3 regions of the Hydrogenophaga sp. GW456-12-10-14-TSB4 genome follow, and region 2 is predicted to be linked to each of the others. Evidence: riboswitches for the same ligand, from Rfam matches in the RefSeq annotation. Region 2 holds a riboswitch; each other region holds the start of a gene.

Region 1 (7,815 bases), on a different contig from region 2:
AGGCGGCGGCGGTCCGAACTACGCCGGCATGTGAACGGCTTGCCGTTGACTGGAAAAGCCGCCTGCGGGCGGCTTTTTATTTGTTCACGCCAAACGCTCGCCAAGAGCAGAAGCCCAATCGGTACCGCCATTGCCAACCGAGCGGATGCGCTTGGATAGCATGGTGGACTGACGTTGTCTACTCCCATTTGTGGAATGGATATGGCCAGGGCTTTGTCACACACTGCCCGTCTGACCCACCTGTGTGTCATCGCTTGCCCCGCCGCCAAGCCCGCCGATCCATGAGGACAGAACATGTCAGTCATCAAGGCCCCCTATTTCCCCATCATCTATGTGCGCGGTTACGCGATGACACGGGGAGAAATCGAACAGACCACAGCGGACCCGTTCTGCGGCTTCAACCTCGGATCAACGGTTTTCCGCGCCGTGCCGGACATCAAGGCAAAACCCCGCAAGCACGTCTTTGAATCTCCGATCGTGCGGCTGGCGTCGGACTTCGGCTACAGCGATGTCTACGAAGACGGCTACGACATCGTCGACCCCGAGTGGGAAACCACAGCACAGGGCGAACCCACGGGCAACAAGCTGAATGGGCGATCCATCGTCATCTACCGCTACTACGACTCGGCCTCCGAGTTGCTGGGCGATGGCGTCACGCCGGGCATCGAAACGTTCGCGACGAGGCTCAGTGAACTGGTGGAGAGGGTCCGGTACCTGGTCTGCGTGAACCCCGCCAACCAGATGACCGAAGCGCGCTTCCGCTGCTACCTGGTCGCCCATTCCATGGGAGGCCTGGTGTGCAGGGCATTCCTGCAAAACCCCCAACTGGACACCCGCAGCACGCGCAAGCACATCGACAAGCTGTTCACCTACGCCTCGCCGCACAACGGGATCGACGTGATGGGGCAGAACGTTCCTTCCTGGCTGAGCGCGCTCGACATCAGCAACTTCAACCGCTCTGAGCGGATGAGCAGCTACCTGGATCTCAAAGCCGCCTACAAGAAGCACAAACGGGTGGACTTGGTGCCGGAGTCGACCTTCCCTTCGCGCAAGATCTTCTGCATGGTAGGTACCAACCGATCGGACTACGACACCGCCGCTGGCCTCGCACGCACCTTCGTGGGCAACGGGAGCGACGGACTGGTCCGGATCGCCAACGCCACCCTGCACGGGCTCAACGGCGATGGCAGCGTCGGTGAGCCTTGCGCCAAGGCCTTTGCGTACCGCTCCCACTCCGGCATGTTCGGCATCGTGAACAGCGAAGAGGCCTTTCAGAACCTCGCGCGTTTCCTCTTTGGCGACGTGCGTGTCGACATCTGGGTCGATCTGGAGGAGATGCGCCTCCCCAAGGGCGTGCAGACGCAGGAAGACGCCGGTCAGAGGGTCGACGCGCTGTACCAGATGGAAATGCGCGCCTCTCCGCGCGGCAAGTTCTGGTACCTCACGCGGCGGACGGCGGAGGAAGATTCCGTGGCCTGCGTGCCGCATTCCGAGTGGAAGAAGGAGCGCCAGCACTACCTCTCCAGCGTGTTTCTGGCCAATCGCGCCCGGGTCAACCCCAAGCGGCGCTCGCTCGCCTATGGCATGGAATTCGGTATCCGCGTGCCCGACTACGAAATCGAACGGCGCCTGTGGGTGAACGAACACTACGAGGGAGGCTACCTGTTCCGGGACGCCCTTATCCTGGAAATGACCAGCCCCACCAAGACGCAGCCCAACTGGACCGTCAAGTACGCCTGGCAAGGCACGGGCATCGTCAATGCCGCCACGGAGCTGCCCATCGCACCACTGGGAGACGGGCGCGTGGAGGTCCGGATTCCCTTTGATGCCCACACGGTGGACAACCAGGGCGCGGTCAAGCCATCGCACCCGGGGGCCAAAGGGCAATTGAGGTTCGTCATTTCCGCCTGGAACCCGGACATCGAGGACGACAGCGAGGAATAGGTCCGGACACCGGGCCCGTTCAGCCGCCAGCCGCCACCGCGCGGCCTCTCATGCCCGGCATTTCACCGGGACGTCACATCGCGTCGCCACAGTGCGGGCTCCTTCACACACGCTGGACCCATGCTGAACAAGACCCAGAAGGGCCGGGCCGAGCTGCGGCCGGGACAACGCCAGCTCGCCCAGCGCGAGCGCGCCCTGCTGCTGCTGGCCGACGGCCGCAAACCCGATGCCGAGCTGTTCGCCCTGTTCGAGGGCCAGGGGCCCGCGCTCGCGGCCGACCTGGTCGCGCGCGGCTACCTGGTGGACGAGCCGCCCGCACCGCCCCCCGCCGCCGCGCCGGCGGTCTCGGCCGATGCCTTCTCCGGCCCGCGCTCGGTCGCCAGCGCGCGCATGTTCCTGTTCGACCTGAGCGAGCGCATGTTCGCCCCGCGCGACAAGGCCATGGCCCAGCGCTACCGCGACGCCCTGCGCGAGGCGCGTGACGTGCGGGAGATGCTGGTCGTCAGCCGCGCCATGATGGCCGACGTGGAGCGCCTGGCCGGCAGCGAACGCGCCGACGGCATCGGCCAGCGGCTGGCCCGCCTGCTGCCCGAATCGGCCCTGGAAACGCCCTGAAACGCCGGCCCGCCCGCCGCCGTGCGATACACTCGCGCGGTCAGGAGAGAAGCCGATCCGGTCACCGGAAAGGCTCGCCGAAGGCGCAGGCGGCACCGCACACCGGGTGCCCTGAACGCTCAGGCAAAAGGACTGGCAAACACGGGCCGAAAGGCCGGTGTACCCCCCTGGAGAGAGGCCGTTCCTCGAAGCGGCCCACCGAAGGAGCAAGCGCGGCATCGCCCGCGTGAATCTCTCAGGTAAAGCGGACAGTGGGGCAGCGCACGGATGAACCGTGTTTCGCCCCCGTCGGGGCCTGCCCCCTTGCCTGAAAGCCTTTGCCGTGCCAGCTGCCGCCGCCCCGCTCCTCCAGACCCCGCTGCACAAGCTCCACCTCGAACTCGGCGCCCGCATGGTGCCCTTCGCCGGCTACGACATGCCGGTGCAGTACCCCACCGGCCTCATGGCCGAGCACCACCACACCCGCAAGGCCGCCGGCCTGTTCGACGTCTCGCACATGGGCCAGCTGCGCCTGGTCGGGCCCGACGCCCCGGCCGCCTTCGAGACCCTCATGCCGGTGGACGTGATCGGCCTGGGCGTGGGCAAGCAGCGCTACGGCCTGCTGCTCAACGACGAGGGCGGCATCATCGACGACCTGATGTTCGTCAACCGGGGGCACGACCTCTTCGTCATCGTCAACGGCGCCTGCAAGGCCGGCGACATTGCGCACATCCAGGCGCGCATCGGCTCGCGCTGCGAAGTCATCCCCCTGCCCGACCGCGCCCTGCTCGCCCTGCAGGGCCCGCTGGCGGTGGACGTGCTGCAGCGCCTCGTGCCCGGCGTCGAAAAGCTCGTCTTCATGACCGGCTCGCCCTTCCAGTGGCACGGCGCCGACCTCTTCATCACCCGCAGCGGCTACACCGGCGAAGACGGCTTCGAGATCTCCCTGCCCGGCGACCGCGCCGACCAGTTTGTGCGCACCCTGCTGGCCCAGCCCGAGGTCATGCCCATCGGCCTGGGCGCGCGCAACTCCCTGCGCCTCGAAGCCGGCCTGTGCCTCTACGGCAACGACATCGACACCACCACCACCCCGGTGGAAGCCGGGCTCAACTGGGCCATGCAGAAGGTGCGCCGCACCGGCGGCGAACGCGCGGGTGGTTTCCCCGGCGCGGCCCGTGTGCTCGCGCAACTCGACGGCAGCGAGCCCCTGGCGCGCAAGCGCGTGGGCCTGATCGCCCAGGAATGGGTGCCCGTGCGCGAAAACGTCGAACTGCAGAACACCAGCGGCGAGGTGATCGGCAAGACCTCCAGCGGCCTCATCGGCCCCAGCGCCAACAAGCCCGTCGCCATCGGCTACGTCACCCCCGAACACGCCGCCATCGGCACCAACGTGGTGGCCATGGTGCGCGGCAAGCCCGTGCCCATGCAGGTCAGCGCCATGCCCTTCGTGCCCAACCGATACTTCCGCGGTTGACCCCTTTTTGTTTCCCTCTTTTTCAGGAGCTTTTCCATGACCACCAAGTACACCGAAGACCACGAATGGATCACCGTTGACGGCGGCATCGCCACCGTCGGCATCACCGTGCACGCGCAGGACGCGCTGGGCGACGTGGTGTTCGTCGACCTGCCCGAAGTCGGCAAGACCTTCGCGCAGAAGGAAGTGGCCGGCGTGGTCGAGTCCGTGAAAGCGGCCGCCGACGTGTACATGCCCATCAGCGGCGAGATCACCGAAGTCAACGAAGCCCTGCGCGCCGACCCCTCGCTGGCCAACAGCGACCCGCTCAAGGCCGGCTGGTTCTTCAAGGTCAAGCTGTCCGACCCGGCCCAGGTCGATGCCCTGCTCGACGAAACCGCCTACAACGCCTTCGCGGCCAACTGACCCTTTCTCTTCCCGCGCCGGAGCCTCCCATGCTGATGCCGTCTGTCAAACCCCTCGGTGAACTCGAAAACCCGTCTGAATTCGTGGCACGCCACATCGGCATCGGCGAGGCCGACGAGGCCCTCATGCTCTCGGTCATCGGCGAGGCCTCGCGCCGCGCGCTGATCGACGGCATCGTGCCCCGCAGCATCGCGCGCAGCCAAGGCATGCAGCTGCCGCCGGCCGTCACCGAGGCCGCGGCACTGGCCGAACTCAAGGCGCTGGCGCAGAAGAACAAGGTCTTCAAGAGCTTCATCGGCCAGGGCTACCACGGCACGCTCACGCCCGGCGTGATCCTGCGCAACGTGCTGGAAAACCCCGCCTGGTACACCGCCTACACGCCCTACCAGGCCGAAATCTCGCAAGGCCGCATGGAAGCCCTGGTCAACTTCCAGACCATGGTGAGCGACCTCACCGGCATGGCCATCGCCAACGCCTCCATGCTCGACGAAGCCACCGCCGCCGCCGAGGCAATGACCCTGGCCAAGCGCTCGGTGAAAAGCAAGGGCAACACCTTCGTGGTGTCGGGCGACGTGCACCCGCAGATCATCGAAGTGGTGCAGACCCGCGCCAAGCCCCTGGGCCTCACGGTGAAGATCGCCCAGTCCGGCGAGGAATGGGCCGCCCTGCTCGCGGCAGACGACTACTTCGCCGCCTTCACCCAGTACCCCGCCTCCAGCGGCTGGCTGCACGACTGGACGAAAGACGCCGCCACCGTGCACGGCAAGCAGGCCGCCTTCATCGTCGCCGCCGACCTGCTCGCCCTCACCCTGCTCAAGCCGCCCGGCGAGATGGGCGCGGACATCGTCGTCGGCACCACCCAGCGCTTCGGCATGCCCATGGGTGCGGGCGGCCCGCACGCCGGCTACATGGCCTGTCGCGACGAGTTCAAGCGCTCGCTGCCGGGCCGCCTGGTCGGCGTGAGCGTGGACGTGCACGGCCAGCCCGCCTACCGCCTCGCGCTGCAGACGCGCGAGCAGCACATCCGCCGCGAAAAAGCCACCAGCAACATCTGCACCGCGCAGGTGCTGCCCGCCGTGGTCGCCAGCATGTACGCCGTGTACCACGGCCCCCAGGGCCTCAAGCGCATCGCCAACCGCGTGGCCGCCTACACCGCCATCCTCGCCAGCGGCCTGGAGCAGCTCGGCCACCGCGACACCCACCACGGCGAGCAAGGCGTGTTCGACACCCTCGCCCTGCACACCAAAGACCAGACCGACGCCCTCCTGGCCCGCGCCGTGGCCCAGGGCGTCAACCTGCGCAAGGCCTGGGGCGAGTACCTCATCGTCTCGCTCGACGAAACCACCACCCGCGACGACATCGCCCTGCTCTGGAAGATCTTCGCCAAGGACGGCCAGGCCCTGCCCGTCTTCGACACCTTCGAGAAAGGCGTTGAGCCGCTCATCCCCGCCGAGCTGCGCCGCACCAGCGACTTCCTCACGCACCCGGTGTTCAACACCCACCACAGCGAAACCGGCATGCTGCGCTACATCCGCGCGCTGTCCGACAAGGACCTCGCGCTCGACCGCAGCATGATCCCGCTGGGCTCCTGCACCATGAAGCTCAACGCCACCAGCGAGATGATCCCCATCACCTGGCCGGAGTTCGCGAACGTGCACCCCTTCGCCCCGGCCGACCAGCTGCAAGGCTACCAGCTGCTCGACGAACAACTGCGCGACTGGCTCTGCCAGGCCACCGGCTACGCCGGCATCAGCCTGCAGCCCAACGCCGGCTCGCAGGGCGAGTACGCCGGCCTGCTGGTGATCCAGGCCTACCACGCCTCGCGCGGTGAAAGCCACCGCAACATCTGCCTCATCCCCAGCAGCGCGCACGGCACCAACCCTGCCAGCGCGCAGATGGTGGGCATGCAGGTCGTCGTCACCAAGTGCGACGACAACGGCAACGTGGACATGGCCGACCTCAAGGCCAGGTGCGAACAGCACAGCGCCAACCTGGCCGCCGTGATGATCACCTACCCCAGCACCCACGGCGTGTTCGAGACCACCGTGAAGGAACTCTGCGCGCTGGTGCACCAGCACGGCGGGCGCGTCTACGTGGACGGCGCCAACATGAACGCCCTGGTGGGCGTGGCCGCGCCGGGTGAGTTCGGCGGCGACGTGAGCCACCTCAACCTGCACAAGACCTTCTGCATCCCGCACGGCGGCGGCGGCCCGGGTGTGGGCCCGGTCTGCGTGGTGGAAGACCTCGTGCCCTTCCTGCCCGGCCATGCCGCCGGCGGCCTGCCGGTGAACGGCGTGGGCGCCATCAGCGCTGCGCCGCTGGGCAACGCGGCCGTGCTGCCCATCAGCTGGATGTACATCCGCATGATGGGCGCGGAAGGCCTGCAGCACGCCACCGAGGCCGCCATCCTCGCCGCCAACTACATCAGCAAGCGCCTCGCACCGCACTACCCCACGCTGTACGCCAGCGCCAACGGCCACGTGGCGCACGAGTGCATCCTGGACCTGCGCCCGCTCAAGGACACCAGCGGCGTGATGGCCGAAGACGTGGCCAAGCGCCTGATGGACTACGGCTTCCACGCTCCCACGCTCTCCTTCCCCGTGGCCAACACCCTCATGGTGGAACCCACGGAAAGCGAAACGCTGGACGAGCTGGACCGCTTCATCGAGGCCATGATCGCCATCCGCGAAGAGATCCGGCAGGTGGAAAACGGCGTCTGGCCGCAGGACGACAACCCGCTGAAGAACGCGCCGCACACCGCCCCCAGCCTCATGAAGGCCGACTGGCCGCACCCCTATGCGCGCGACGTGGGCGCCGCCAGCGCCTCCACCCGGGCCCACGCCAAGTACTGGCCACCCGTGGGCCGCGTGGACAACGTCTACGGAGACCGCAACCTGTTCTGCAGCTGCGTGCCGCTGAGCGACTACGCAGGCGACTGAGCGCGGCGGCTCACCCCGCTCACTTGCCGCCCGGGCGCCACTCGCGGCGCCAGATCGCGTGCAGGTCGATCAACAGCGGCCCCGGCGGCTGGCCGAAGCTCCGCTGCTGCTGGTTCTGGTGCACCAGGCCGTACACGCGGCCCTGCGCCGCGTCGTACAGCAGCACCGCGTTGTTGTCGGCACAGTCGTGCGGCTTGCAGAACGCCGCCACCGTGTAGTCCACCCCGCCGATGCGCTGGCGCGAAAGATCCGGCGCCGGGCCGGTCATCTCGGCCATCCAGCCGTTGCGCGCCAGCGGCCCCAGGGCCTTGAGGTAGGCCGGCTTGAAACGCGGGTCGCGGATCAGCTCCGAGGGGTGCCGGGCCGTGCCCGGCGCCACCGGTGCGCGGGCCGCCGCCTCAGCCTGCTTCGCGGCCTTCTGGTCCGCCACCGCCTGCTCGTTCGCCGCCGCGTTGCAAT
Region 2 (7,815 bases):
TCCCGTGGCCGCCGGTGAAGTAGATGGCCGAGTAGTTGGACGGGTCCAGGTCCGCGGCGCGCAGCGTGTGCTGTAGCCGTTCCATGAAAGCCGGGTCCCGCAGATGGGCTCGTGCGGCATCGTCGAGATAGAACGAGCTTAGGCTCCGTTCGTCCAGCGGGCTCTTGCCGCCGGCAGGACTCGCGATGTCCATCGTGATCCCGGCCTCCTGCAATACATCCCAGAAGTGGGTCAGCTCGGTCAGCCACAGGCCGGTTTTGTCATCCCGGCTGGGATAGTCCGCGTGATTGGTCACCACGATGAGAACTCGCTTCGCCGGTACTGATTCCGAGCCCTGTGTTTGGGCTTGGGCCGGCCCAGGGACCGCCAGCCAAGCCGCCGCCGTGAGCGCAGCCAGGCTGTTCCGGATGAACGTCATGACCGTCGTGCTGAGCCTGGCCACGGGGCCTCGGCTTTGGGGAAATGGATGCTCTGCGCTTGGCTTCATGGCTGGGTCCTCGCTTGACGATGACGAAACTTTAAGGTTAAAGTCAACTTGAGAGTCAAGCGGTAATTTGAGGTCCACCATGAAGATCGGCGAACTGGCCAAGCACAGCGGGTTGGCTCCCTCGCGCATCCGCTTCTATGAGGCGAGTGGGCTGATCCGAGGGGTCGAGCGCAAGGAGAACGGTTACCGCGAGTACGGGCCGGAGGCCTTGTGGACGCTTGACATCATCACCAGCGCGCAGAGCGCGGGGTTCTCGCTCGATGAGATTCGCAACCTTCTCCCCAACGACCAGGCCCGCTGGCAGCACGCCGAGCTGCTGGGGAGCTTGGAACGCAAAGTCGCGGAAATCGAAGTTCTGCAGAAGCGTCTGGAGCAGAACAAGGCGCAACTCCTGGTTGCCATCGACAGCGTCAAGAACCGCCCCGACGCGCTTGCCTGCACGGATCGCGCGCAGTGGGTGCTAGACAAGCTAAAGGCGAGTTCCGGGCCAGCATTGGCGGGGCAGACAGCCGAATGAGCGTAAGGCCAAAGAAACAGTCTTTTGGGTCAGTGACCGCTTCCCGCGGAACCTGACCGTCAGCACCATTCGAGCGGCGGACAGCTATCGCTGCATAGCAGTCATGCATACCCAGGGACAGATCATCCTCAGTCATGCCAAACATCCTCTTCGTCTGCAGCCGCAACCAGCTCCGCAGCCCCACCGCCGAAGCCGTCTTCGCCGCCTTGCCGGGCATCGAGACCGACTCCGCCGGTCTGGCGGACGATGCGGCCTGCCCTCTGGATGCCGATCAGCTGGCGTGGGCCGATCTCATTTGCGTGATGGAAAAGCGCCACCGCGCCCTGCTCACCCGCCGCTTCAAGCACCACCTGAAGGGCAAGAAGCTCGTCTGCCTGGACATCCCCGACAACTACAGCTACATGCAGCCCGAACTCGTGCAGCTGCTGCAGCAACGCGTGCCCCGCCATCTGGGCCTTTAGCTTCGTCCCGTCCCGCCTGCTTGGGCATCCGTATCCGGGCGAGCTGGCAGGCGGTATAACGAAGCCGTTTCGTTTCCACACCACGAGGAGACACCACATGGACACATTCACCGGTGGTTGCCTGTGCGGCAATGTTCGGATCGAAGCGACAGGCCGGCCCTTCCGGGTGGGCCTGTGCCATTGCCTCGACTGCCGCAAACACCACGGCACGCTCTTCCACGCTTCGGCGGTGTTCTCGGAGAACGCCGTGACCATCGACGGCGAGACGCGCGATTACGAAGGCCGCTTCTTCTGCCCGCGCTGCGGGTCCTCGGTGTATGGCCGCAGTGGCGATGAGATCGAAGTCAACCTGGGGGCTCTCGACGCGCCCGACCAGTTCACACCCACCTACGAACTTTGGACCGTGCGCCGCGAAGCCTGGCTGCCGCCGTTTCCGCTCATCAAGCGGTACGAGCGCGATCGCGAGGACACGGGCCGGTTCGAGGATTGAATCGGGCTCTCCAATGAACACCCTTCAGATCATCCTGCTCATCACGTCAGCCCCACCCGGTGTCCGCTTGGCCGTGCAGCACGGCCGCGATGGCCTGCTGCCGCCCTACGCATCAACGGCCGAGCTCGCGTCATTCGCCTTGACCTTGCCGCTCGGGCCCACGCTGCCAGACGGATCGTTCAACTTCCGCGGCCCGTTTGCGCAAGGCACACCGGCCGACCGCTTCATCTACCTGAACTCGGGCACCTATGCCGGTCAACCGGACACCCTCTGGGCGCGAAGGGCGAAGATCAAGCTGGCCGGCATCCCCCGGTCCTTGGTGGAGACGGCGGCGGGAGACGCCCACTGCGCCATCGAAGCTCGCATCCACGGCACGGCGCGAGATGGCGGGCCGGTGTGCGCGACCGTGGATCCTCTTTCGATCAGCTGGCAGCTGGCCAGGCGCTCCTGAGTGAGGGGGCGTCAGGCGCCGCTGTTGAGCGACATGTGGCGTTGCTCGGCATAGGTTTTCAGTGACTGCATGGTCCGAGGAAGCCCCTCGCGAACCTGCCTGGCAACGCCGGGCCCGAAGAGAAAAGAAAGGGCTCCCGTGAACCACACGCGGTGCATCACCTCCGACCCGCCGGCGACCGGAGACACCGTGTGCTCGAAGTGCATGCGGAACAGCGGGATGTGCCCCACCACGGTGAACGACCGGCCCTCGGTGCGCTCGGTGACCACCATCGGCACGCCCATGCCCTTGCTGGGCGTGATCCGGCCCCTTGTACCGACGGCGAAGGGCCCATCGAGCCGGGCCTGCTTGGTGTCCGGGTCCCACAGAGGCCATCGGTCGACCTCACTCCAGATGCGATCGATGGTCGCGGGCGGGACGGCGATGTGGACGCGTTCTTCGATTTGCATGAGGTGGTTGAAATGGTTGCGAAGCTCAGGCGCGGCATCTCGCGCCCGCCCTGGGCGTTTGGCGAAGAGTATCCGCGCTTCGTCGCAAGGCACAAGACCGCTGCAGGGCCCTTGCAGATAATCGCCAGCTTCATTCCCACCGAGGCTCGCGCTCCATGAAAACGTTCAACGCAACACGGTTCTCTGCGGTCGTCGCCCTGGCGCTTGCAGCCACCTGCGCCCATGCCGCCGGCTTTCAGCATGGCGTTGCCGCGGATCCGGACGGCAAGCCGCTCCCCATTGGCATCTGGTACCCGAGCCCCGCCGCAGCCCAGCCCTTGGCATTGGGCCCGACGACGATGAGCGTGGCGGCCAACGGCCCTGTGCAGGGCCAGGCGTTGCCGCTGATCCTGATGTCACATGGAACCGGCGGCTCCTTGCTCGGGCATTTCGATACGGCCATTGCGCTGGCCGACGCAGGCTTCGTGGTGGCCGCCGTCACGCACACGGGCGACAACTACGCAGACCAGAGCCGCAGCGTCGACATCATGGACCGGCCTAGGCAGATCACCCGGGTGATCAACCACATGCTGTCGAGCTGGGGTGGCCGCGCGGCGATCGACCCTGCGCGGGTCGGCATGTTTGGCTTCTCGGCGGGCGGCTTCACCACGCTCGCGAACATCGGCGCGGTGCCCGACTTTTCAACGATCGGGCCGATGTGCCGCCAGTACCCCGGCGACTTTGCCTGCCAGCTCCTGGCGAAGAGCGGAAACGCCGTCACCCCTCCCGCCGCGTCCACGCTGGCCAGCGCAGCGGACGCGCGGATCAAGGCCGCTGTGGTGGCCGCACCGGCGCTCGGGTTCACCTTCGCACCGGAGGGGCTCAAAAACGTCAAGGTGCCCGTGCAGCTCTGGCGCGCCGAGAACGATGCCATCCTCCCTCATCCGCGTTATGCCGAAGTGGTCCGGCTCGGGCTGCCGCAGGCGCCGGACTATCGCGTCGTCTCCAACGCCGGGCATTTCGACTTCCTGGCCCCGTGCAGCAGTGCGCTGGCCTCGATCGCGCCCGACATTTGCACCAGTGCGCCGGGCTTTGACCGGGTCGCGTTTCATGCGAGCTTCAATGCAGCGGTCGTGGGCTTTTTCAGCAAGGCATTGAAGGTGCCTTGATGTTGTGCCCGGTTGGCTTCAAGGAAGCACCAAGGCCGCTTCGTGTCTGCCCCGCCTGGGCTAGCATGGCGGCCATCGGCCAACAGCAGACCTCTTCTCTATGACCCTCTCATCTCTCTTCCTCATTTCGCTGGTTGTTTGGGTTGTGATCGGGGTTCTCTGGCTCTTGCCCATGAAGCTGAAAATCATGAAGCGACTGGGACATTTGACGCCAGATGAAATCATTCAACTTGGCAAGGCCGGCGATGCCGAGGTGCAGAGCCTGCGGAAAAGAGGCTGGTGGTGGATCGGCATAGGCCTAGCGGTGCTCGTGCCTCAGCAGCTGGTTCTGTCAGCCCTTAAGACTGTAGGAAGTTGAAGGCTCACTCGCGCGGCTCTCGGGCGCGCAGGTGACTTCCGTTTGATGCCATCACACCTGCTTCTGTCCCCGATACGCAGACCACTTCAAGAAACCAGCGGCGACCATGATGGTCCCGAGACTCATGTAAAGGATCGCGGGCCCCCGGTGTCCCATAGCGTTGAAAGCCATTGTTTTAACCCAGCTCCAGCGGCCGCTGAACGGCACTTGCGACGGGTCAAACCATTCGTGAAGACCGAGCACGAAAGAGCATGCGCCGAAGCCCCACCAGACGGCGGCCATCTCTTTGTTCGAGAACGGCTTCTTCCAATGAGGGTGGTCCGGTTCACCGCGATTGAGTTTCATACTGTGGACGCCTTGATCAATGTCTGTTTCTGGCCGTCAGGCCCCTCTCGCATACCGCTCCAACCGCTGTTCCAGCGTGCCGGTATGAAGCTCGAAGAAGTGGTTGTCGAAATCGTAGAAGTACACCTCCCGCGCGCCCAAACCGAAGCACAGGAAGTGCGCCATCCGCTCGAGGTCGCGAACGATGAACGTGATGTGGCTGATGCCCTCGATGTGCATGGGGGCTTACCGTAACACGGCCGTCTCAGCAGACCATTCCCCTACACCGAAACATCTGCGAACACCATTCCGGCCCCCATGCGTGCAGACTACGGCCCCATGAAGCTCCTCCCCCTCGTGTTTTCGCTGAGCGCCGTGGCGCTCGTCCCCTTCGCCGCCCAGGCCCAGCAGGCGCCGGCGAAGCCCGCGGCCAAGCCCGCGCCCGCTGCCACCAAGGCGCAGGCCACCGCCACCAAGCGTCCCCCACTGGCCCGCTCCGCCGCCAAGGCCGTGGAAGAGGTGACGCCCATCGAGGAAGACACCAACGTGACGCTCTCCGAAGCCGATCTCGCGGTGGCCAAGCGGGTGTACATCGGCAGCATCCCGTGCGAGCTCGGCAATGCCGTGCAGATCACGCCCGCCAAACGCGACGGCTTCTTCATCGTGCAGGTGAAGAACACGCGCAACGCGCGTTACTACATGCACCCGGTGGAAAGCCGCACCGGCGCCATCCGCCTGGAAGACCCCAAGCGCGGCGCGCTCTGGCTGCAGCTGGGCAACAAGTCCATGCTCATGAGCCAGAAGATCGGCGCGCGGCTGGCCGACGAATGCATGAGCCCCGACCAGCTCACCCTGGCCGCCGAGATGAAGCGCAACCCGCCCAAGAGCATTCTCGACCCGGTGGACCCGCCAGCAGCGGTCACGCCCCCGCCCGCTGCGCCCCCGGCCAACGCCAACTGATAGACTGCGACGCTCTGCGGGAGAGCGAGGCGCGTCGAGCGCCTCCGCCGAAGGCGCAAACTCCCATGATCGCTCAGGCTCAACGGACCGCAGACACATTTCGCCGACTGGAGAGAGGCCGGGCCGCACCACGCGCGCACCGGCACACCGAAGGGGCAGACTGCCACGCAGTCGAAACTCTCAGGTAAAAGGACAGAGGGAGAGGCGCCCACAGGAACGGCCATCGCGCGGTTCCTGCCTTCACCTGAGTCCTTGCCCATGCGCCTCTCGCGGCCTGCCTTCACCTTCCGTTTCTTTCTCGCCCTGGCCGTCGGCCTGTGCATCGGCGCTTCCCTCGGCGCGGCCTATGCCCTGCACCGCCTGTGGCTGCAGCTGCCCGAGGTCGGCCACCTCGCCGACTACGACCCCATGCTGCCGCTGCGCATCCACGCGCGCGACGGCAGCCTGCTCGCGGAGTACGGCGAAGAGCGGCGCCAGTTCGTGCCGATCGAGCGCATCCCGCAGACGATGCAGAACGCCTTGCTGGCCATCGAGGACGCGCGCTTCCACGAACACGGCGCGGTGGACTACGCGGGCATCGCGCGCGCGGCGCTCGGCAACCTCGTGGCCGGTGGCCACACCCAGGGCGCGAGCACCATCACCATGCAGGTGGCGCGCGTCTTCTTCCTGAGCCGCGAGAAGACCTACCGGCGCAAGATCATGGAGATCCTGCTGGCCTACAAGCTCGAAGCGGCCTACAGCAAGGGCAAGATCCTGGAGCTGTACATGAACCAGATCTACCTGGGCGAGCGGGCCTACGGATTTGCCGCCGCCGCGTCGGTCTATTTCGACAAGACGCTCGACCAGCTCAGCGTCGCCGAGGCCGCAATGCTGGCCGGCCTGCCCAAGGCTCCTTCGGCCTACAACCCGGTGGTCAACCGCGAGCGCGCCACCGTTCGCCAGCAGCACATCCTCAAGCGCATGCGCGAGCTGGGACACCTCGACGAGCCGGCGCACCAGCAGGCGCGCGCGGAGCCGCTCACGCTGCGGCCGCGCCCACCGCCGGCGGACCCGGCCACGGCCCATGCGGTCGAACAGGTGCGCAAGATGATGGTGGCGCGTTTCGGCGACGAGGCCTACTCGCGCGGCCTGGACGTGACCACCACCCTCGACGTGGCGGCGCAGCAGGCCGCCGCCCGTGCCTTGCGCACCGGCCTGCAGAAGGCCCGGCGGCCGCAGCTGGAGGGCGCGCTGGTGTCCGTCGATGCGAAGTCGGGGGACATCCTGGCGCTGGTGGGGGGCTCCGATTTCGCGCGCAACCAGTTCGACCACGCCGTGCAGGCGGTGCGCCAGCCGGGCTCGACCTTCAAGCCCTTCGTGTTCTCCGCCGCATTGGAAAAGGGCTACTTCCCCGGCACGCGCATCGACGACACGCAGCGGCTGGTCACGCCCGCGGCGCGCGGGCGCAAGGCCTGGCGGCCACGCAACTACGGCCACCAGTACGAAGGCTTCATCACGGCCCGGCGGGCGCTGGCGCGCTCGAAGAACGTGGTGGCGGTCAACCTCATGGACGCCGCCGGCCCTGAGTACGTGCAGCAGTTCGCCACCCGCTTCGGCTTCGCGGCCGAGCTGAACCCGCCCATCCTCCCGCTGGCGCTGGGCGCGGGCGCGGTGACCCCGCTGCAGCTCACCGAGGCCTATGCCGTCTTTGCCAACGAGGGCGAGCGGGTCGAGTCCCGCCTGGTGCTGCAGGTGAGCGAGCGCGGCGGCGGCGTGCTCTACGAAGCGCCGACGGTGGCGCCGCGCGCGCAGGTGATCTCCCCGCGCAACGCCCACGTGATGGACAGCCTGCTGCGCGACGTGGTGCGGCAAGGCACGGCGCGGCGCGCGCAGGCGCTGGGGCGCGCGGACACGGCGGGCAAGACCGGCACCTCCAACGACGCCCGCGATGTCTGGTTCGCCGGCTATTCGTCGGGCATCGCCTCGGTGGTGTGGATGGGGTTCGACCAGGCGCGCAGCCTGGGCAACGCCACGGGCGGCAGCCTCGCCCTGCCGGTCTGGACGGACTACATGAAGACCGCCGTGGCCGATCGGCCCCAGGCGCAGCGCAGCCCGCCGGCGGACCTGGTGATGCTGGGCGACGACTACGTCTACCCGGAGTACCTCGCCGGCGCCTGCGTCGAGGCGCCAC
Region 3 (7,815 bases), on a different contig from region 2:
GCGAAGACCTTGATCGTGCCCGACGCGCTGGCCGATCCGCGCTTTGCCGACAACCCCATGGTGGTGGGTCAACCCTATGTGCGCTTCTACGCCGGGGCGCTGCTGCGCCTGCCTTACGGGCAGGTGGTGGGCACCCTGTGCATCATGGACCGGCGCCCGCGCGAGTTCGACAAGCTGGACGAGGCCATCCTCAACGGCCTGCGCGACCTGGTGGTGGAGGAGCTGTTCCGGCGCGAGGAGGCGGTGTCGTGAGCGCCGCTGCGGACCGGCCGCAGGTGCTGCTGATCGAACCCGATGGTTTGGTGCGTGGCACGGTGGCCTCGGTGTGCCGTGAGCTACAACTGGTTCGGCTGCAGCAGGCGACCAGCATCGCCCAGGGAGAAAAATGGATGCAGAGCAACGCGGAGCACGGCCTGCTGCTTTCGCTAGCCGAGCGCGACGCAGCACTGGCGTTGCTCACGCGCTTGCGTGCGGGCGACTTTAAGTGCGAGGCCAATATCCCGGTTGCGGTGATGGTGCACGCTGCTGACGCGGGACTCGTGGCGACGCTGAAAGAACTCGATGTGCGTCGACTGTTGTTGCAACCATTTCGTTTACGCGATGTAGTGCACACGGTTGAGCAACTCTGGTCCGCAGCAGTGGCGCTACCCGCTGGCTGAATTCTCGATCACCAACGACTCCAAGTTCTCCGCGGCCAATCCACATCGGAACGGTCGGCGAGGCCGCGCACTTCTAGCGCCAGTACCAGATGCAGCAGTGGCACAAAAGCGATATTCGAGTGCCATCGCAACGCGCTGGACGATCCGGCTCATGAGCGCCCAGAAAGCGAGGGAAAACACGCATCTATGGAAGTACGCGATGGAAACGTCCGTCGATAAAATGGCGGGCCGACAAACTATGTTTGTTCGGTGTGACAGTGATTTTTTTGGTTACTTCACGTCTGATGTTGGAATGACGCATTCCTCCTCGGTGCAAATGTTCCTTCATCGCGGAACTTGACGTGATTCAAGGGGTGGGCTACCAAGGCCCACCCTTTTTTTTGAATGCCAAACGCAATCTTCGGATGCTTTGTCGCCTCGTTGCGCTGGAATCCCTCGTTGCATTGCTCGGCGGGGCATCAGCGCCACGCGAGCGGCGGATGTGCCGCGCGCAGTATCAGTCTATGGTTCTCCCGTGCGAGTCGTGCTTATTTTGGCGATTGCCAGCTCGCCGCCGCCGCAATGAGCCTGGTGCAGCCCGAGCCGGTATGTGGCTGCAGTTCGATGCGATGGAGAGCACCTGCGCGGCCACGTCCTCAGCCAGGCCGTGCTCGAGGTGGCTCACCTTGGACACGCCCGCGATCTGCGCGGCAGCTTGGGCCACGGCCTGCCCCCGATAGAAAGGAAGTCCCATGAGCCACGCTGACAAGAACAGTGTCTCAGATTCGACAACCAGTGCAAAAGCACCCGCAGCGAGTGATCGCAACTCGTTGACGATCGGCGCCGAAGGCGCCGATCGTGCTGCACGACGGAAAGCGTGGGAGAGTCGGCTGTCCTGAACCAAGCAGCCCGACGCACGAATGGAGGCGCAGTTCAGACCATGTTGCTCACCTGCACTGCGCGCGGGACGCGACGCATGTCCCACCGTGCCACGTGCTCACCCAGTTGATGCGCGGTGATGGCCGACAGCGTCCAGCCCAGGTGGCCGTGACCGGTGTTGTAGAACACGTTGGCGTGCCTGCCCGCACCCACGCGCGGCATCATGTCGGGCAGCATGGGCCGCAGGCCCGCCCAGGGTTCCACCCGGCGCGTGCTGACGCCAGGGAAACATTGGTTCACCCAGTCCACCAGCGGCCGGATGCGGTCGGCGCGAATGTCGAGGTTGTAGCCGTTGAACTCGGCCGTGCCCGCCACGCGGAAGCGGTCCAACCCCAGTCGGCTCGTGACGAGCTTGGTCTCGTCGTCGAGCAGGCTCACCTGGGGCGCGGCGGCCTGGCTTTGTTCGTCATTCAGCATGACGGTGATGGAGTAGCCCTTGACCGGGTACACATTGAGCCGGTCGCCGAGTTGGGCGCCGAGGGCGCGGCTGCGCACGCCCGCGCAGATCACCACCCCGTCAGCATCGACCTCCTCCCCGTTGGCCAGCATAACGCGCGCCCTGTCGCCGGTGCTCCACACGCGCGACACGGCCTGGGCGGTCATCAGTCTCACGCCCCGGCGTGCGCAGGCCAGGCCCAGGCCGTGGGTGAACTTGTGGATGTCGCCGGTGCTGTCGCTCTCGGTGTACCAGCCACCGAAGTACTCACCCTGGAGCGTGGGTTCAATGGCGCGCATTTCGTCGGGTGTGACGGCGCGGCGCGACAGGCCGCCTTGGGCCAGCAGCCTGGACACTTCGCCTGCGTGCTCGAAGCCGGCGCGGTCCCGGTAGATGTGCAGGATGCCGCGCTGCTTGTGATCGAAATCGATGCCCTCGTGTTCAGCCCAGCCAAACAGCTGCTCACGTGCGGCAATGGCCAGGCGCGTGGTGGCCACGGTGTTGTTGCGGTACTTGGGAATGGAGGCCACAAACTCGGCGAACCAGCTGAGCTTGTGCCAGCTGGGCCTGGGGTTCACCAGCAAGGGCGCGTCGGCCTTGAACATCCACTTCAGACCCTTCACCAGGGTGGAAGGATGGGTCCACACCTCGGCGTTGGACGCAGAGAGTTGCCCGCCGTTGGCATGGCTGGTCTCCATGCCCGCATAGCGGTGCTTTTCGATGAGGGTGACTTGATGACCCTGACGGGCCAGGGCGTAGGCGCTGGTGACGCCCGTGATACCGCCGCCGATGACGATGAGGTGTGCCATGTGAATCTCGCGTTCAAAGCCGTCAGACAGAGAAAGCATGGCCCGCACACCGTGTGCGGACCATGACCCCCTCTGTTTGAGACCTGAGAGATTCACCAGCGTGGGCCGGCTTGCTCCTGCGGTGGGCCGGGGGACGAATCCCGGCCACTCTTCAGAGTGCGATGCGTTGTCGACCGGTCCTTTTGCCTGAGAGTTTCCGGGGCGGTTGCTCCTTCGGCGCCGGCCTGCCATGCAAGCCAGTCTCTCCCGATCGACAGGGGTGAAGCTTACTGCGCTTGCAGCTGAATGGACTTGGCAATCGCGCGGAACTGGCTGATGCCGTCGGCATAGGCCTTGTCCACCGCCGCCAGCGGCAGGGGTTTGGCCAGCAGCTGGCTGTTGGCTTCCAGCGCCTGGTGCACGCCCGGGTCACCCAGCGTTTCGGTGATGGCCTTGTGCAGCGCGACCACCACCTGCTCCGGGGTGTCCTTCTTCACGAAGTAGCCGGTCCAGATGTTGAAGGTGAAGTCCTTGAGTTGCTTGCTCTCGCTGATGGCCGGGTAGTTCTTCACGCTCTCCAGCCGTTCGCTGTTGAGCATGGCCAGCACCTTGACGCGGCCCTGCTTGTGCATCTCGTCGTACTTCTTGCCATAGGGCGCCAGGAAAAAATCGACCTGGCTGGCCATCAGGTCCTGCTCGGCCGGCGCCGAACCCTTGTAGGGCACATGGGTCATCGGAATGCCGGTGACCTTGGACAGGTGCTCGCCGAGCAGGTGGTAGAAGGAACCTGGGCCCACACTCGCGTACGTCAGGGGGCGGCCCTGCTGCGCCGACTTGCGCGCATGCTCCAGGAACTCGTCCACGTTGCTGGCGGGAATGTCCTTGCGGGCCAGGAAGGCAATCTGCGCGGTGGCGATCATCTGCACCAGGCGAAAGTCTTCGCTCTTGAACTTGATGGACGCGATGGCCAGGGGCGCCAGGATCAGTTCGTTCGGCGAACCCTGGAACAGCTGGTAGCCGTCGCTCGCGCTGTTGAGCACTTTCTGCGCGGCGATCGAGCCGCTCGCACCGCCCAGGTTCTCGATCACCACCGGTTGGCCCAGCTGCTTGCCCAGCGTGTTGTTGACGGAGCGCGCGATGACGTCCGACAGGCCGCCGGCCGGGTACGGCACCAGCATGGTCACCGGCCGGGCGGGGTAGCTCTGGGCCTGCGCCACGCCCGAAAGGCTGGCCAGGGCGATGGCGACACCGGCCATCAAAGTCTTGTAGCGGCTGATCATGGGGAATCTCCAGTGGGGTCAGAGGTGGGGGGAGGGGACGGAAAGCAGGTCTTGCACGAGCGCTGTCCAGTAGGCGGCGCCGGTGCCGATGTTGTCGTCGTTGAAGTCGTAAGCCGGGTTGTGCACCATGCACGCACCGGGCTCCTGACCCACGCCGTTGCCGATGAACAGGTAGCTGCCCGGCACGCGTTCGAGCATGAAGGCAAAGTCTTCGCTGCCCGTCAGCATGGCGCCCTGGGCCACCACCTGTGCGGGCGGAAAATGCGCCTGCGCAACCGCCAGGGCGCGGGCGGTCTGCGCCGCGTCGTTGACGAGCACGGCGTAGCCGGGGCGCCAGTCCAGCTCGGCGCGCACGCCGTAGCTCTCGGCCTGCAGGCGCACCAGTTCGCGAATGCGCTGCTCCATGTCGCGGCGCACCTGCGGGCTCAGCGCGCGCACGCTCAGCTCCAGCCGGGCCGAGGCCGGAATCACGTTGTTGGCATTGCCCGCGTGCAACGCGCCCACGGTGACCACGGCGGGTTCCATGGGGTCGACGTTGCGGGAGACAACGGTTTGCAGCGCCATGACGATCGACGCCGCAGCCACCAGCGGGTCGACCGCACGGTGCGGCATGGCACCGTGGCCGCCGACGCCGTGCAGGGTGATGGTGGCGTAGTCCGACGAGGCCATGGTCGGCCCGCTGCGGAACACCAGTTGGCCCTGCGCGTAGCCGGGCATGTTGTGCATGGCGAAGATGGCGTCGCACGGAAAGCGTTCGAACAGACCGTCTTCCATCATCTTCAGGGCGCCGCCGCCGCCTTCTTCGGCCGGCTGAAAGATCAGGTTCAGCGTACCGTCGAAGCGGCCGCACTCGGCCAGGTGGCGCGCGGCCGCCAGCAGCATGGCCGTGTGGCCGTCGTGGCCACAGGCGTGCATCACGCCCTGGTGGCAACTGGTCCAGTCGGCGCCGGTCGCCTCTTCAACGGGCAGGGCGTCCATGTCGGCGCGCAAGCCAATGGTGCGGGTGGAGTTACCCCGGCGCAGTTGCCCCACCACACCCGTGCCGCCCAGCCCTGTGCTGACCGCGTAGCCCCATGACGCCAGCTTCTGCGCCACCAGGGCGCTGGTGCGGTGCTCGTCGAAAGCCAGTTCCGGGTGCTGGTGAATGTCGCGCCGCAACGCGACGAATTCCTGCACCAGCTGATCACTGAGACGTTCCACAGTCGAACTCCAGAGAATTGATGAACTTTGCTGCATGTTAGAAAGGGGGTGCTTTAAAGTCCAATGCATTGATGTGCATCGATCCATGACTTTCACTGGGGGTTTAGATGACACTGGTACAACTGCGTCATTTCGTGGTCCTCGCGGACCTGGGCTCCTTCGTGCAGGCGTCCGCCGCCCTGTTCCTCACGCAGCCGGCGCTCACGCGGAGCATCCAAGGGCTGGAGATCGAACTCGGCGGGGCGTTGTTTGACCGCCTGGGCCGGCGCATCGCCCTCACGCCTTTCGGACGCGAAGTGCTCAACCGCGCGCGCCAACTCGTCAGCGACGCCGAGACTCTTCGGCACGCGGGCAAGGCCCTGCACGCGGGACTGATCGGCAAGCTTCGCGTGGGCTTGAGCTCGGCGCCGGGCGCACTGCTGAGCACGCCGCTCATGCTGCACATGGCCGAACACCACCCCCGGTTGCAAGTCGAGATCTCTCGCGGCAACACTGCCGTGTTGATTCATGCGTTGCGCGAACAGCATCTGGATGCGGCGATCGTCGACATCCGCGATATGCGGCCCTCGGCCGACCTGCAAGTGGACCTCGCCTTTGAACTCGGGGCCGGCTTTCTGGCGCGCAAAGACCACCCATTGGCCCGGCGCGGTGGTCCCATCAGCTTGGCGGACGTCATGGCCTATCCGGTGGCCTCCACCCCGCTGAGCGACGAGGTGGCACGCATCCTGATCGCGCGCTACGGCCCCCAGGCCAACCCGGACGACATGGTGACGCTGCGTTGCGACGAGACCATGAGCATGGTGGACGTGGCGCTGCGCAGCGACACCATCTTGTTGACGATCTGTGCCGTGGCGCCAGACCTGATTTCACTCGATGTGTCGCCCGGCCTCGATGCCACCGGGCGCTTCGGACTCGTCGTCTCGGCACAGCGCCAGGAAGCGCCCGCGTTGCGAATCGTGCGCGCGCAACTACCGACCTGGCTCGGCGGCGCGGCCACAACGAGGGCCGTACGGGACGCCGCCGGGGCCTGATGGTCATTCAGCGCGCCAGTTATGGCCGCTCGCGTCGACCGGTCTCCTACCACTTCATGCAGGCGGCATGGGGTGGCGCGTCACGATTCATTTTGCATCGTCGATGGATCAGACTCCTATCCGTGGGTTGGTTGCCACTGTGCATCGATCCGTCATGGGAGCTACCTCGCTTTAGTAGGCTCAAGCCGGTGCCCGTGATCACCTCACCGGCGGCCGGGCGGAACCTGAGGACTGCGGCCGCTCTTGTTGTCACCGACCTAAGCATTTTGATGCTTCGGGGATGCGGCTAAAAACTTGGACTGTTTATGCCATGAGCCCCAAGCTTCGTCGGTAGTCAAGAGGGCTGCGCGCGCCCAAGGACATCTTGATCCGCTTCTCGTTGTACCAGCGGATGTAAGAGTCCAAGGCCTGGGTGAACTGCTCAACGGTCGTTGATTGCCAGTTGCCAGGATAGAACCATTCGGTCTTCAATCGACCGAAGAAGCCCTCGCAGGCCGCATTGTCGGGCGAACAGCCTTTGCGGGACATCGAACGCGTCAGCTCGGCAGCCGCGATACGTGCCAGCCATCCCGGCCATCGATAGTGGGCACCGCGATCCGAATGCACAACAGGCCGGTTGCTGCTGATGTCAATCGTCTCGATAGCGGCATCCAGCATCGTGTTCACGAGCTGCGCGTCCGGGCGCATGCCGATCGTCCAACTGACCACCTTGCCATCGAAGCAGTCGATCACAGGCGACAGATACACCTTGCCTGCCGGAATGTGGAACTCCGAGATGTCGGTGAACCGCTCGACGTAATCGAACACGTCAGCCCTGGCCGGCTCACGGCGTCGGTAAACCTTGCGAGCCGCACGGTCGTGCGCCGCTGCTTGCGCGAGCTCCCAGCCTCGGTCTTGAGCCAGCTGGAAGGATTCGCCCCAAACGGATCGAGCTTGCGTGGGCTGCTCCGCTTGGCGAAACGCGGCTCGGCCGCGTCTGCGCGCAACTGCTTTTGGATGGTGTTGCTAGACAACATGATTTGCGGATAGGTTTTCAGTCGATTTTTGGAGTCACTTTGGCGCCCTGCGGCACACCGCACGCAACAGCCAAACCGCCAAACCGGCAATAGGCCACGGCAACGGTGCGTTCAATGACTGCGCCAGCCTCGCGCGTGCCAGTTTTCCGCTCATAGGGGATAGCGCTTTGTATTGAAATCGGCCAACCGCCAAAATCAGCACGGCTCGCACGGCAACCCTTGACTACGGGAGGGCAACCAGGGGCGGGGGCTGGCGGAAGAACGCCATCATCTTCGGCAGCTCGGTCGGCATCTTCCTGTCGTTCCAGGCCATGTAGACATCGGAACGGATGGGCGATTCGGGCAGCGGCGTGAACTGCACGGCGGACACGCCGCCGTGCATCATGGCCTGTGGCACCAGGGCGTAGCCGGTGCCCTTGGAGACAAGCGCCACCACGCTCAACCAATGCCGCACCTCGTGCCGCACGGCGGGGTCGAGCCCCAGTTG

What was found. A riboswitch is a leader RNA that binds a small molecule or an ion and turns the genes downstream of it on or off. The one in region 2 is predicted to bind glycine.
Region 1: it holds a riboswitch for glycine, as region 2 does, so the genes downstream of both, gcvT (glycine cleavage system aminomethyltransferase GcvT) here and AC07ZS_RS08795 (penicillin-binding protein 1A) in region 2, are expected to answer to the same signal.
Region 3: it holds a riboswitch for glycine, as region 2 does, so the genes downstream of both, AC07ZS_RS20660 (D-amino acid dehydrogenase) here and AC07ZS_RS08795 (penicillin-binding protein 1A) in region 2, are expected to answer to the same signal.

Annotation. Positions count from the first base shown of each region.
Region 1 is NZ_JBWKZH010000037.1:23,908-31,722, reverse strand. It holds gene AC07ZS_RS18055 (electron transfer flavoprotein-ubiquinone oxidoreductase) at 1-34, shown strand, start outside; gene AC07ZS_RS18050 (esterase/lipase family protein) at 295-1,944, shown strand; gene AC07ZS_RS18045 (hypothetical protein) at 2,065-2,559, shown strand; glycine riboswitch at 2,591-2,704, shown strand; glycine riboswitch at 2,717-2,821, shown strand; gene gcvT (glycine cleavage system aminomethyltransferase GcvT) at 2,882-4,012, shown strand; gene gcvH (glycine cleavage system protein GcvH) at 4,049-4,417, shown strand; gene gcvP (aminomethyl-transferring glycine dehydrogenase) at 4,447-7,356, shown strand; gene AC07ZS_RS18025 (Ivy family c-type lysozyme inhibitor) at 7,376-7,815, opposite strand, start outside.
Region 2 is NZ_JBWKZH010000012.1:68,163-75,977, forward strand. It holds gene AC07ZS_RS08740 (type 1 glutamine amidotransferase domain-containing protein) at 1-442, opposite strand, end outside; gene AC07ZS_RS08745 (MerR family transcriptional regulator) at 567-1,004, shown strand; gene AC07ZS_RS08750 (low molecular weight protein tyrosine phosphatase family protein) at 1,139-1,465, shown strand; gene AC07ZS_RS08755 (GFA family protein) at 1,563-1,955, shown strand; gene AC07ZS_RS08760 (DUF5990 family protein) at 1,969-2,406, shown strand; gene AC07ZS_RS08765 (SRPBCC family protein) at 2,418-2,855, opposite strand; gene AC07ZS_RS08770 (alpha/beta hydrolase family protein) at 3,011-4,003, shown strand; gene AC07ZS_RS08775 (hypothetical protein) at 4,104-4,361, shown strand; gene AC07ZS_RS08780 (hypothetical protein) at 4,413-4,706, opposite strand; gene AC07ZS_RS08785 (VOC family protein) at 4,743-4,925, opposite strand; gene AC07ZS_RS08790 (hypothetical protein) at 5,025-5,645, shown strand; glycine riboswitch at 5,653-5,745, shown strand; gene AC07ZS_RS08795 (penicillin-binding protein 1A) at 5,904-7,815, shown strand, end outside.
Region 3 is NZ_JBWKZH010000047.1:18,635-26,449, forward strand. It holds gene AC07ZS_RS20645 (GAF domain-containing protein) at 1-252, shown strand, start outside; gene AC07ZS_RS20650 (hypothetical protein) at 249-659, shown strand; partial or broken gene AC07ZS_RS20655 (electron transfer flavoprotein subunit alpha/FixB family protein) at 1,225-1,365, opposite strand; gene AC07ZS_RS20660 (D-amino acid dehydrogenase) at 1,572-2,918, opposite strand; glycine riboswitch at 2,885-2,986, opposite strand; glycine riboswitch at 2,987-3,081, opposite strand; gene AC07ZS_RS20665 (Bug family tripartite tricarboxylate transporter substrate binding protein) at 3,089-4,081, opposite strand; gene AC07ZS_RS20670 (M20 aminoacylase family protein) at 4,100-5,317, opposite strand; gene AC07ZS_RS20675 (LysR family transcriptional regulator) at 5,389-6,312, shown strand; partial or broken gene AC07ZS_RS20680 (IS3 family transposase) at 6,616-7,095, opposite strand; partial or broken gene AC07ZS_RS20685 (IS21 family transposase) at 7,170-7,325, opposite strand; gene AC07ZS_RS20690 (LysR family transcriptional regulator) at 7,552-7,815, opposite strand, start outside.